Regions from separate parts of the Paenibacillus sp. BT-177 genome, predicted to be linked through region 3. Evidence: riboswitches for the same ligand, from Rfam matches in the RefSeq annotation. Region 3 holds a riboswitch; each other region holds the start of a gene.
The links. Region 3 has a riboswitch for thiamine pyrophosphate ahead of OIU26_RS00110 (thiamine phosphate synthase). Riboswitches for the same ligand answer to the same signal wherever they lie in the genome.

Region 1 (3,129 bases), on a different contig from region 3:
ATTCACCCCGGGCGGGTGCTGCCCATTGTACTGGATGTCGGCACGAATAACGAGAAGCTGCTGAATGATCCCCTGTATATCGGAAACCGGCACAAACGAGTTCGCGGGGAAGCCTATAATCAATTTATTGATACCTTTATCAGCAAAACGTTAACACAATTCCCGAAGGCGCTTTTGCATTGGGAGGATGTGGGTAGCGTGAACGCACGACACATTATAGGGAAGTACGGTCAAAACATTCTCACCTTCAATGATGATATCCAGGGCACAGGAGCAGTGACATTAGCTGCGATTGTTTCGGCGGTAGGTGTCACTAAAACTCCGCTACGTGAACAAAAACTACTTGTCTTTGGTCCAGGGGCAGCAGGAATCGGTAACGCCGACCAAATACGGGGTGCAATGATCGAGGACGGGCTTCCTGAAGAAGATTCATTCAAGGCATTTTGGGCCTATGATTATCGCGGGCTGTTAACAGACGATATGGAAGATGTACTGGATTATCAGAAACCATATGTGCGTAAAAAGGAAGAAATCAGCTCATGGGCCCGATCGGAAGATGATAAAATACCGTTGCTGGAGGTCATCCGTCAGGTAAAACCCACAATCTTGATTGGAACTTCCGGTGTAGCGGGTGCCTTTTCTGAAGAGATTATCAAGGAAATGGTAAAGCATGTGGAACGACCGATCATTATGCCCATGTCTAATCCTACCAACCTTGCTGAAGCGGTACCCGAAGATTTGATACGATGGACTGATGGCAAAGCATTGATTGCTACCGGAAGTCCCTTTGAGCCCGTCACCTATAACGGTACGAAGTTTGAAATTGGACAGGCGAATAATGCCTTTGTCTTCCCGGGGCTAGGCCTGGGCGCAATTGTGGTCAAGGCCAAAAGAATTACCCCTTCTATGTTTACCGCAGCAGCTGATGCCGTTGCCAACGCCGTAGATTCGAATGAACTTGGCGGTGCACTGCTGCCCCATATCCGAAAATTACGTGATGTTTCGTTCGCGGTTGCGGTTGCGGTAGCGAAGGCTGCAATTCAGGATCAGGTAGCTCAGGCACACATTTCAGATATTGAACAAGCCATTCGGGATGCGATGTGGAAACCGGAATATGTAAGGGTCAAAGCCGTGGAAAGTGTAATCCAGCACCCTCATTAATCCTTGACCGGAATCAAAGCAGTTTGACATAACCTAGGAACGAATGTACAGTATTAGTCAAAAGAATAGGAAAGTCCACTAGGGGAGCCACTATGGCTGAGACAAGAATGAATCTTGGACCCTTTGAACCTGATCTAGTTCGTACTAGCGTAGGAAAGTGGAGCCTTCGTATATAAGGTTTCAAGCGTTTTTTGCGCATTGAACCTATGTTGAAGCCGCTCCAGTTTTCGGGGCGGCTTTTTGGCGTTGTTCCGAGAATTGTATCTTACGGGACTTCTTGTTCTCCATTTTTATTGGAGGTGGGGAAATGAGTTTTTCGCAAGAACTTCGTCGGCAGGCGGATGGCATTTTTCAAGCCATTTATGAGCATCCCTTTGTGAGAGGTATTGCTGAAGGAAATTTAACAAGGGAGCAGCTGATTCACTATGTAAAACAAGACTTTGAATATTTGAACGCCTACATGCGGATTTACGGCATCGCGATCTCCAAAAGCACAAGCCGGGAGGATATGGCTGTATTTAACGAACAGATCTCTTTTATTCTCAACAGCGAGGTTCATCCACATCAAAACTTTTGTGCTATCGCAGGTGTCACCTATGAAGAGATGCAGGGATATCCACTCGCTCCGTCCGCTCATCATTATATCCGCCATATGCTGACAGTCGCACATGAAGGTAGTCTTGGAGAAATCATGGCCGTGCTGTTGCCATGTCCCTGGACATATCTTGAGATTGGACGCAGGCTAATGGATGAGGTAAGACCGGACGAGTCTCATCCATTCTATGAGTGGATTTGTTTCTATGGAAACCAGATTGAAGATGTAACATCCAAATATCGCGAGCGTGTGGATGCTTGGGCGAATGTCGCCACGGCTGCCGAGCAAGAGCGGATGATTGAGCATTTTATGCTAAGCTGCCAGCTGGAATATATGTTCTGGGATATGGCTTATAAGCAGGAACAATGGCCCGTCCAGATGCGCGCTACGGTCTTGGAATAATCAGTAGAGATGAGAGAGGATAAACATGATGAGTATATGGGAACAAAGTTATTCGGATCTCCTGACAAAGGTACAAAATAGCAACCCCCTCGTTCATAATATAACCAATGTGGTGGTCACCAACTTTACAGCCAACGGCCTGTATGCGCTGGGCGCTTCCCCGGTGATGGCTTATGCACCCGAGGAAGTAGCAGATATGGCAAAAATAGCGGGCGCCGTCGTGTTAAATATCGGTACGCTGAACCGCGAGCTGGTAGATGCCATGATCATTGCTGGACAATCGGCGAATGCTCATGGTGTTCCAGTTCTGCTGGATCCGGTTGGTGCGGGAGCGACGAGCTTTAGAACCGAGTCAGCACTGCGGATCCTAAAAGAAGTTAAAATCTCACTAGTGCGAGGCAATGCAGCCGAAGTCGCCCATCTAATCGGAGAAGTCCGAGAGATTAAAGGGGTAGATGCAGGCGACAGTGCTGACAGCAGTAATGTCGATCTGGCAGTTCGGGCTGCGCAAACACTCCATACCATGGTTGTCATCACTGGAAAAGAGGACGTCATCACCGATGGGGTCGAAGTACGATTGATTAGTGGCGGAGACGCGCTGCTTACGAAGGTAACCGGAACAGGCTGCCTGCTGACCTCTGTGTTGGGTGCGTTTGCAGCAATTGAATCCAACCTGCTGCTCGCAGGTACAGCAGGTTTGGCATTTTACGGTGCAGCAGCTTCCCGAGCCGCAGCACATACCGCAAAACTGGGGCCAGGCAGCTTCCAAATAGCCTTTCTCGACGAGCTTGCCAAACTACATACTGGTTCCCTGGAGGGGCATGTCACGATCCGTGAAGCTGGAACAACTACAGCAGGTGGTGCGCGATGAGAGGCGTGCATGTACCGAGAGCGCTGACGATTGCCGGTTCAGACAGCGGCGGCGGAGCCGGAATTCAAGCCGATCTCAAAACCTTTCAGGAGCTTGGCGT
Region 2 (3,129 bases), on a different contig from region 3:
GCGGGGAGACCGCTTCACGGTTCATTTGATCTTACGATCGCTGTTGCCGCGGGATTCTTTGAATTAAATTTTAAAGGTAAGAATCCCCCTGAGCATATGCTTCCGAAGCTAGCTTTCCTAAAGAAAGCTTTCAGGCGAACGCTTCGCTTCTCAAGATTCAAATGAATCGCTACGCTGCCAACCGCCTTATAAGCACCTTATTTTTAAAGCAGGGTTGTGTGGCATTTTTACACACATGCACACCTGCTTTTACGCTTAGATACTATGAGACTAAAGAATAAACCAAGTGGAGCGAGAACGAAGCGGACGGAATGGTGCTGTACAAGCGAAGCGGTCGCTTTTGTCCCCGGATTTCTACCCTGCTGATGCTTTAATCCGGAAATCCGGGGGCGGTGGCGATGGAAAGCATCATCCGTCCGCGTAGTGGCACAAAGGCTACTTCAAGCTCTATTTACAAGATCAACGCTTGGGCAAGAAGTCGTTTGTGAAGGCCTTATCGACTTCCAAAGGTTTGCTGAGCAGCTTGCGTTCATACATCCAGTCCGAGTAGTTTTTCCATACCTCCGCTTTTTGTACGCCCCATTGCGCGGCATCGTCCTGATAACGCGGGCTTAGCCATTTTTGACTAGCGAGTACCAGTTTTTTGTCCAGCTCTGGCACAGCTTTACTTAAGATATCTGCCGCTTCTTCTGGATGGGCGATAGTGTATTCATAGCCTTGCGCGGTAGCGTCCATGAACGCCTTAACCAGCTCAGGATCATTTTTTATCGTCTGTTCATTGCTCACAATTACAGGTGTATAGTAATCGAGGTTTTTGGAATAATCTTTTACATATAGCATATCCAATGGCTCACCTCGAAGCTTGGCCTCAATCCCGGTCCATGCGTAGAAAATCCAGGCAAAGTCAATATCCCGCTTCACAGCTGTAAAATAGTCTGCATTGCCCATATTGACGATCTTCACTTTGCTCACATCACCTTGGTCTGAATCCATGATGGATTTCATGACCGCTTCTTCTACAGGTGAACCCCAGCCGCCGTAGCTTTTACCCTCGAAGTCTTTCGGGCTTTTAATTCCGCGGTCTACCGGGGCTGCGAAGCCAGAGGTGTTATGCTGAATCACCGCAGCGATGGATACGAGCGGCACGCCTTGGATGCGAGCCTGAGTGACGCCTTCTTGATAGCTGATACCAAAAGGTGCAGCATTCGAAGCAACCATTTGGTCGGTCCCGCCTGAGCCTGGTTGAACAATTTGAACATTCAAGCCTGCTTTTTCGTAAAATCCTTTGTCCTTGGCGACATAGAGTCCTGTGTGATTCGTATTGGGTGTCCAGTCGAGCACGACTTTAACATCTTTGAGCCCCTTTGCCGAGGTAGACGTTGAAGTGTCGGCAGCAGGAGCCTCCTTTTGAGATGTAGGGGGATTGCCGCCGCAAGCGGTCAGAGTCAGAGCCATGAGCCACAGACTGATTAGACCCAGGCTTAACATTTTCATGCGCTTCATCGTTGTGTTCTCTCCTTTTTAATTACCCGTTGTCCGTCCAATCAGACAGCTTATGTTCCCCATTTTCACAAAAATAACATCTGCCGGAATGCAATCTTTCCAACAACTTCATCTTCAACAAAAAAAGCGTCCCGGGATTCCGGGACGCTTGCGCTTGTATATACCAAAGTAAGGGATGTCCTGTTTTAATAAAAGGCACATCTTGCTTAAGCATTCCTACGCTGGCATTACCCAGATCAGGTTGTAAGGGTCAGTGTCTTGGGACACACTCTCAGCCGGCCGATTCCAGCACCCCTGGCATTGTATGGTTTAATGGGTTCGTTTATTCGGGTTTACTACGACGATTATATGCCTTGAAGGCGGGTCTGTCCAGCCTTAAGGAAGCGCTCACGGTTCATTTGCCGAACGACAGGGTACACTTTTACTGTGAGCTTTGATCTGAAAATGAACATGAATCATTCAGATCTGTTCTGGTCATGTTATTTTCAGAACAGCTACACTGTATGTTTAGGAGAGCTGGTGCCAAGTGGCATAGACTCTATAGAATTCTAATTCGTAAAAAGGAGTTGTTGTACTGTGGGTAAAACGGAGACATTGGATCGCAGTCAGCTGGAACAAGCTATTGTGAAGGCTTTGGATAACAACAAATTTTGCTCGTTAGGTACGGTAGAGGGCGGAAAACCGAAAGTACGCTATATGGCCCTTTTTAACGTTGGAATGAACATTCATCTGGCGACGGATCGCAAAACACATAAAGTGGAAGAGCTAAAGGAGAATCCGAATGCTTATCTGCTGCTGGGTTATGAAGTGGGTGGCACGAAGGAAGTCTTGGAAGTGGAGGCTACCGTCCAGGTTACAGCTGATGAGGGGTTGCGCAAGCAAGTGTGGAATGATTCTCTGAAAAAGTGGTTTTCCGGACCTGATGATCCCGATTATGTCATTTTAGACGTCAATCCGACTCGTATTGAGTACGTCGGTCAACAAACAGAGCGCCAGGTGTGGACGAAATAGAAACAATATAAACGGACAAGCCAGTAAATTTCCAACCTTTTCAGGAGATTTACTGGCTTTTTTATGCGAAAAATAATTATTTTTTCATAAATATTTTAAGCAAATGACTACTCTTTTGTCTGGCGTTGGATTAAAATAGGAATGGTGGGTTCAAAGCTTACATATATGTGCAAAAGTATGTATATGAGGCATACACCTTAATAAGGAGGGGTATATTTTGTTATTTCGTAAAAATTGGTTTAAAGGGTTTACAGCAGCAGTTGTAGCTTGTAGCCTACTGGTGTTTTCAGCCGCTCCATCTTGGGCAGCTAGCGACTCTCGCGATAGCGCTACGGTGAATTTGCGGATCATGGAGACAACGGATATTCATGGGGCACTGATGAATTATGACTACTATTCGGACAAAGAAACCAACGAATATGGCTTGGTTAGTACAGCTAGTTTGATCCAGAAGGCACGTAGTGAAACAAGAAACAGTATGTTGTTCGATAATGGTGATTTGCTGCAAGGCAATCCATTAGGCGATTATATGGCTCGCAATAAAACCTTTGAGAAAGAAGGCGGTGTTCATCCGGTCTACAAGATGATGAATTTAATGGGCTATGATGCAGCTAC
Region 3 (3,129 bases):
TATTTGGATGTGGAGCATATTGAATGGCTTACGCGATATTTGAAGGATTATCCCTATGCTTTTATCCTCATCTCACATGATACTGAATTTATGAACCAAGTCGTTAATGTAATCTACCATCTTGAATTTGCTAAGATGACCCGCTATTCAGCTAACTATGAAAAGTTTCTTGAAATGGCGGATCTGAACAAAGCACAGCATATTGATGCATATGAGAAGCAGCAGGAATATATTAAGAAACAGGAAGATTTTATTCAGCGCAATAAAGCGCGCGCATCTACATCAGGCCGTGCAAAAAGCCGTGAAAAGCAGCTTGATCGGATCGAACGTATTGATAAGCCTGAAGAAGCTGCAAAGCCAACCTTTCAGTTCAAAGAAGCTCGTGCGAGCGGGAAAACGGTTTTTGAGGGTATTGATTTTGAAATTGGCTACACTCATGCTCTTTTGCCTAAAATGTCCATGACGATCGAACGTGGCGAAAAGATCGCAATTGTTGGCTGCAATGGTGTTGGTAAGTCTACGTTGCTCAAAACCATTCTTGGGAAAATACCTCCAATCAGCGGAAAAACCTATCAAGGGGATTTCTTGCAGCCTGCTTATTTTGAACAGGAAGTAAAGGCGGAGAAAATTACACCGATTGACGATGTATGGAATGAATTTCCGCATTTGAATCAGCATGAAGTACGAGCGCATTTGGCGCGCTGTGGTTTGAAGAATGAGCATATCACCCGGCCTTTGTCTGCGCTTAGTGGTGGAGAACAGGCTAAAGTCCGCCTTTGTAAACTGTTAATGCGTGAGAGCAACTGGGTACTGTTTGATGAGCCTACCAACCACTTGGATGTCAAAGCAAAGGATGAACTCAAACGCGCTTTGAAGGAATACAAAGGGACCGTATTGCTTGTATCCCACGAACCGGACTTTTACGAGGATTGGGTAACCAAAACGTGGAATGTAGAAGAGTGGTCTAGTAAAGTTAACTGAAATCCAGTTCTGACAGATTTAACACAAGGTGGGGTTTGCAGAATTAGGAAAATATGCTAAGCTATCTTTAGCTGATACAATAAAATAGTCACACTAGGGGAGCCGCCCATGCGGCTGAGACGAAATAAATGGATTTCGGACCCTTTGTACCTGATCTGGGTTATGCCAGCGTAGGGAAGTGAGTACTGTACAAACAAGGTAGTAGCTCTTTACTTTTGTTTGCGCAGGGAACGATATACGTTTACGGATATAATAGTCCGTTTGATTTTGAACGTTTGTCAAGCCACTTCCTTTGGGAAGTGGCTTTTTGCGTTTCGTTCATCTTCATTTGTTCGAGTTTCCGTAGACGGATTTACATATAATCTCCTTTCATTATTGCTGGTACATGTGGCTGGCTCCGTATGATATTACCCAATATGGAGCTAAAACAATATAGATTCAGCTAATACGATTTTTTTTATAACACAAGTTCATATTCTTTAGTCCAAGTGAGGTGAAAATGAGATCGAATTACACGTAATTACGATGGAAAGTGTCTCCTGTGTGAATGTACCCCAAGTGGCTGCCGCTATTTGTGCTTATATTCATTATGTACACGCACGTTCGAAACAGAAGGGTGCCTCTGCTTTGCTTTCTTTGACTCGTAGCATGATCAAGCAGGAAGTTCCTTTGCGGCAAATTGTAGTAAATGACCGCGTGGACGTAGCTTTACTTACCTCGGCAGGAGCTGTCCAGCTTCCAGCTAATGGGTTATCTGTGGTGGATGCGAAAAGTCTACTTTCAGAGGGTACACGCTGTGGAGTGTCTGTACATTCCTTGGAGGAGGTGCAGACCGCCGAGCAGGCTGGAGCAGACTATGTACTATTTGGTCATGTATATGAGACCCATTGTAAAGCCGGTCTTGTACCGCGGGGTATAGCACAGCTTGAACGCATTTGCAGATTGTCGGACATTCCGGTGATAGCGCTGGGAGGCATACAACCCCATCATGTTCCAGAGCTTTATCATGCTGGAGCAAGCGGAATTGCGGTGATGTCTGGTATATGGGAAGCAAAGTCACCCGTTGCAGCAGCGATGGAATATAGGCGAATGGTAGATCTTGTAGTTCACGACCTGTAGCAAGAAAACGAGACGAAGGGAAAGTAGAATGCTTACTGGAGAGGAGACACGGAACATATGTCAAAGACACATACAGAGAAAAAAGCGATAGGACACGCTGAATGCTTGGTCATAGGCGGAGGTGTGATCGGCAGTTCCATTGCTTATCATGTAGCTAAGGAGGGACGTAGTACGATCATGCTGGAACGATGGATCCCTGGTGAGGGAGCATCAGGAGCAGCGGTGGGAATGCTGGCAGCGGAAAGTGAAGAGTTTGCAGACCTTGAGCTGGCACGATTTGCCCGTACAAGTCGAGATGCATTCCCTGACCTTGTCTGTGATTTGGAACGTTTATCGGGTATTTCAGTGGACTTTCGTACAGGAGGATTTGTGACCCCATTTCGTTCGGAAGCAGAGGGCCAAAAACGCTGGAATGCTGCGAATATGCGAGAGGATGATCGTGCCATTTGGTGGGATGCCAAGGAGTTGGACCGACGGATTCCGGGCTTGGCAGATCAAGTAATTGGGGCTATCTACCGATCAAAGGAGACACAAGTGTCTCCTGTCCAGCTTTGCCGTGCTTATGCAGGGGCAGCTGCGGTGCTGGGAGCAACAATATGGTCTGGAACTCAAGCTGAGGAACTGGTCATACAGGATGGTCGAGTTTGCGGTGTGCGAACGGATAGTGGATTTTTTTCCTGTGATCAGGTCGTGATTGCCGCAGGCTTGGACAGCTTGAAATTGCTAGAACAAATTGGGTTTGATTATCCACTATACCCGGTCAAGGGCGAAGCGGTAGCAGTCTCCTTGAAGGATCATCCTTTGGATTATACCATTTATGCTGACGATATTTACCTCGTGCCTAAACAGAATAACGAGCTTTGGATTGGTGCCACGAGTCTTCCGCATCAATATGACAAAGAGGTGACCGTAGGAGGCTTAAAGGGGTTGTTAGCACGTGCATCTGCCTGGTTGCCGCGTGTACAGGAAGCTTCTTTTGTACGTGCATGGGCGGGCTTGCGTCCGCAGGCAACTGCGGAGCGTCCTTTC
Region 4 (3,129 bases), on a different contig from region 3:
CTGCCGCATAGGCACGAATGTCCTGTGTGATACGCATACTGCAAAACTTAGGACCGCACATCGAGCAAAAGTGTGCTTCCTTGGCCCCCTCTGCCGGTAGTGTTTCATCATGGTAGGACAAGGCCCGCTCAGGGTCAAGCGAAAGATTGAACTGATCGCGCCAGCGGAATTCAAAACGCGCCTTGGACAAAGCATCGTCCCGCTGCTGTGCACGTGGATGGCCCTTCGCCAGATCGGCAGCATGTGCGGCAATTTTGTAGGTAATAACTCCCTCGCGGACATCATCCTTGTTCGGCAGACCCAAGTGCTCCTTCGGCGTAACATAGCACAGCATGGACGTCCCGAACCAACCGATCATGGCCGCCCCGATAGCTGAGGTAATATGATCATATCCTGGTGCGATATCCGTCGTCAGCGGCCCTAAAGTATAAAAGGGAGCCTCCTTACAAATTTCCATTTGTAAATCCACATTCTCCTTGATTTTGTGCATAGGGACATGTCCCGGCCCTTCAATCATGACCTGGACATCATGCTTCCATGCGATTTGCGTTAGCTCGCCCAACGTCTTCAGCTCTGCAAATTGTGCTTCATCATTCGCATCATAGATACTACCCGGACGCAGACCATCCCCGAGAGAAAAGGCCACATCGTAGGTTTTCATAATTTCACAGATTTCTTCAAAATGCGTATACAAAAAGTTCTCCTGATGGTGCGCAAGGCACCAGGCTGCCATAATCGACCCGCCCCGGGATACAATTCCCGTCATTCTATTCGCCGTCATCGGTATATATCGCAGCAATACACCCGCATGAATTGTAAAATAGTCCACTCCTTGCTCCGCCTGCTCAATCAGTGTGTCTCGATACAGCTCCCACGTCAGCTTCTCTGCTTCGCCGTTCACCTTTTCCAGTGCCTGATATAGCGGCACCGTCCCAATCGGTACGGGTGAATTCCTAATAATCCATTCGCGTGTCGTATGGATATTACGGCCTGTGGACAGGTCCATGACGGTGTCTGAGCCCCAGCGTACAGCCCAGGTCATCTTCTCCACTTCCTCCTCGATGGAGGACGTAACCGCGGAATTTCCAATGTTTGCATTGATCTTCACGTGAAAATGGCGCCCTATGACCATGGGCTCGCTTTCCGGGTGATTGATATTTGAAGGTAAAATGGCTCGTCCAGCCGCCAACTCCTGCCGTACAAACTCGGGCTCCACTCCTTCACGGATCGCCGCAAATTCCATTTCAGGCGTAATGATCCCTTGCCGCGCATAATGCATTTGCGTCACGGTGCGCCCTTGTGAAGCCCGAAGCGGACGGTTGGTCACACCGGGAAATTCCACTGTTTCCCGTTTGGAGCCGGGTTTCAGTCCATTATCCTCCGGCTTGACGGTACGGCCGTCGTAAGCCTCCACATCCCCCCGTTCCAGTGCCCAAGCTCGCCGTAATGGTGGCAAGCCCTGACGAATATCCACCTGATAGGCTTCATCTGTCATCGGACCGCTGGTATCGTACACACGCAGTGGCTCATGATACTCTATTCCCTGCGGCGTATGTGTGGGATGCAGCGCGATTTCACGCTCTGGCACGGCAATGTCCGGCCGAGAACCTTGAATATACACCTTGCGGCTCCCTGGGAAAGAATTAACCCTACTGGCTTGCTCCGCACTTGTCTTCTCTACTGTTGTTGATTTCACTCCTGTTTCTTTTGTTCCTTCGGTTTCCATCGATTTCATGATCCATTCCTCCCGTATCGTTGAAATGACACACCGATCCGGAACCATTCCCAGGGTGGCGCTGATCTATGCAAAAAAGCCGGTTCCCTAGGGAACCGGCTAATCAAACGAGACAGCTATCCAGACAGTGCGCACATGGAATAAAACCCTATGCGTCACCGCAGACAGCAGCTGCGTATACATTTCAATGGCCGATTACTTCCCTACGCTGGTATGATCCAGATCAGGTGCAAAGGGTCCGGAATCTTGCCCGATTCCATCTCAGCCCGCATTACAGGCTCCCCCAGTAACTGTGATACTTTCTATTCACATGAATTGGCGGCTATAACAGACAACCCGCCATCTCTATCAGACTACTTTAAATTTATAGCTTTGGCAACCCTTGTATGATTTCCTTTTGTATTGATTACTGTTACGGGAGCATAAGCCCCATTTCCTTAGCTGCTTCGATCAAAACCGGAGCAAAATCATGCAGCGTCTCGGGTGCAAGTCGACTGACCGGGCCGGATACAGATAAAGCCGCCGCGACCTGTCCCTTTCGGTTCACAATAGGCGCGGCCACAGCCGCAGCCCCTGGCTCACGTTCTTCATAGCTAGTCGCATACCCCTTCTCACGAATGTCCTGCAGCTGGGCTTTATATACCTCAGGATCTACCGAGGGAGGCCATTCTTCACTGCTTAGCAGTACCTCCAGCTCCTGTGGCGGCATAAAGGCCGCCAGCACCTTGCTGGAGGCTCCCACAGCCAGCGGCATACGCGCACCCACAGGCGCAACCCTGCGGATCGCCTGATTGCTCTGCACGGCTTGTATGCGAATACGCATGCTTCCATCCCGCAGGTACAAGCTGACCGTTTCCCCTAAGCGATCACGCAGTCCTTCCATTGCAGGCTGTAACAACACCGCCGGCTCATCGCTTTGGGACAGATGCGTGGACAGCTCCCATATGCGAAAACCAAGCCGATATTTTTCCGTTTCGGCATTCCGAACGACAAATCCCCGATCCTCTAGCGTAGTCAAAAGACGATGAACGGTGCTTTTATGTAGACCAATTTGGGAGGCAATCTCCGTTAGACCAAGATCAGATTCTGCGGTAAAACACAGCAGTATATCAAGTGCACGCTCTACAGCGCGGACGGTTAATTTACGGTCTTCCATCGTGAACCGCTCCTCTTGTATCCATATTCGTTTCACACTATGAAACATGGTTACATAAATTATATAGAATAGTCGCAGCTACTGTAAACCGATGTTTTTGTGACAACCATATTACAGAACAAGAACAAACATCGACAATTCTTTGCATCATTTTTACTTTTCCGGTTCAGACGTTGACTTTGGATAATACCCATCATACGATAATAGGTATCTATACGGACATACCCTACTATTTTCA

Region 1: linked by a shared signal. The riboswitch ahead of tenA (thiaminase II) and the one ahead of OIU26_RS00110 (thiamine phosphate synthase) in region 3 are both predicted to bind thiamine pyrophosphate.
Region 2: linked by a shared signal. The riboswitch ahead of OIU26_RS22830 (ABC transporter substrate-binding protein) and the one ahead of OIU26_RS00110 (thiamine phosphate synthase) in region 3 are both predicted to bind thiamine pyrophosphate.
Region 4: linked by a shared signal. The riboswitch ahead of thiC (phosphomethylpyrimidine synthase ThiC) and the one ahead of OIU26_RS00110 (thiamine phosphate synthase) in region 3 are both predicted to bind thiamine pyrophosphate.

Annotation. Positions count from the first base shown of each region.
Region 1 covers NZ_JAOYTP010000005.1:86,415-89,543, forward strand. Annotated here, with positions in the region: gene OIU26_RS16615 (NAD-dependent malic enzyme) at 1-1,161, shown strand, start outside; TPP riboswitch at 1,232-1,334, shown strand; gene tenA (thiaminase II) at 1,469-2,158, shown strand; gene thiM (hydroxyethylthiazole kinase) at 2,184-3,029, shown strand; gene thiD (bifunctional hydroxymethylpyrimidine kinase/phosphomethylpyrimidine kinase) at 3,026-3,129, shown strand, end outside.
Region 2 covers NZ_JAOYTP010000011.1:62,391-65,519, forward strand. Annotated here, with positions in the region: gene OIU26_RS22825 (hypothetical protein) at 287-424, shown strand; gene OIU26_RS22830 (ABC transporter substrate-binding protein) at 460-1,503, opposite strand; TPP riboswitch at 1,700-1,809, opposite strand; gene OIU26_RS22835 (pyridoxamine 5'-phosphate oxidase family protein) at 2,080-2,514, shown strand; gene OIU26_RS22840 (bifunctional 2',3'-cyclic-nucleotide 2'-phosphodiesterase/3'-nucleotidase) at 2,732-3,129, shown strand, end outside.
Region 3 covers NZ_JAOYTP010000001.1:31,756-34,884, reverse strand. Annotated here, with positions in the region: gene OIU26_RS00115 (ABC-F family ATP-binding cassette domain-containing protein) at 1-981, shown strand, start outside; TPP riboswitch at 1,067-1,175, shown strand; gene OIU26_RS00110 (thiamine phosphate synthase) at 1,507-2,100, shown strand; gene thiO (glycine oxidase ThiO) at 2,158-3,129, shown strand, end outside.
Region 4 covers NZ_JAOYTP010000009.1:41,890-45,018, forward strand. Annotated here, with positions in the region: gene thiC (phosphomethylpyrimidine synthase ThiC) at 1-1,735, opposite strand, end outside; TPP riboswitch at 1,919-2,030, opposite strand; gene OIU26_RS21055 (IclR family transcriptional regulator) at 2,148-2,891, opposite strand.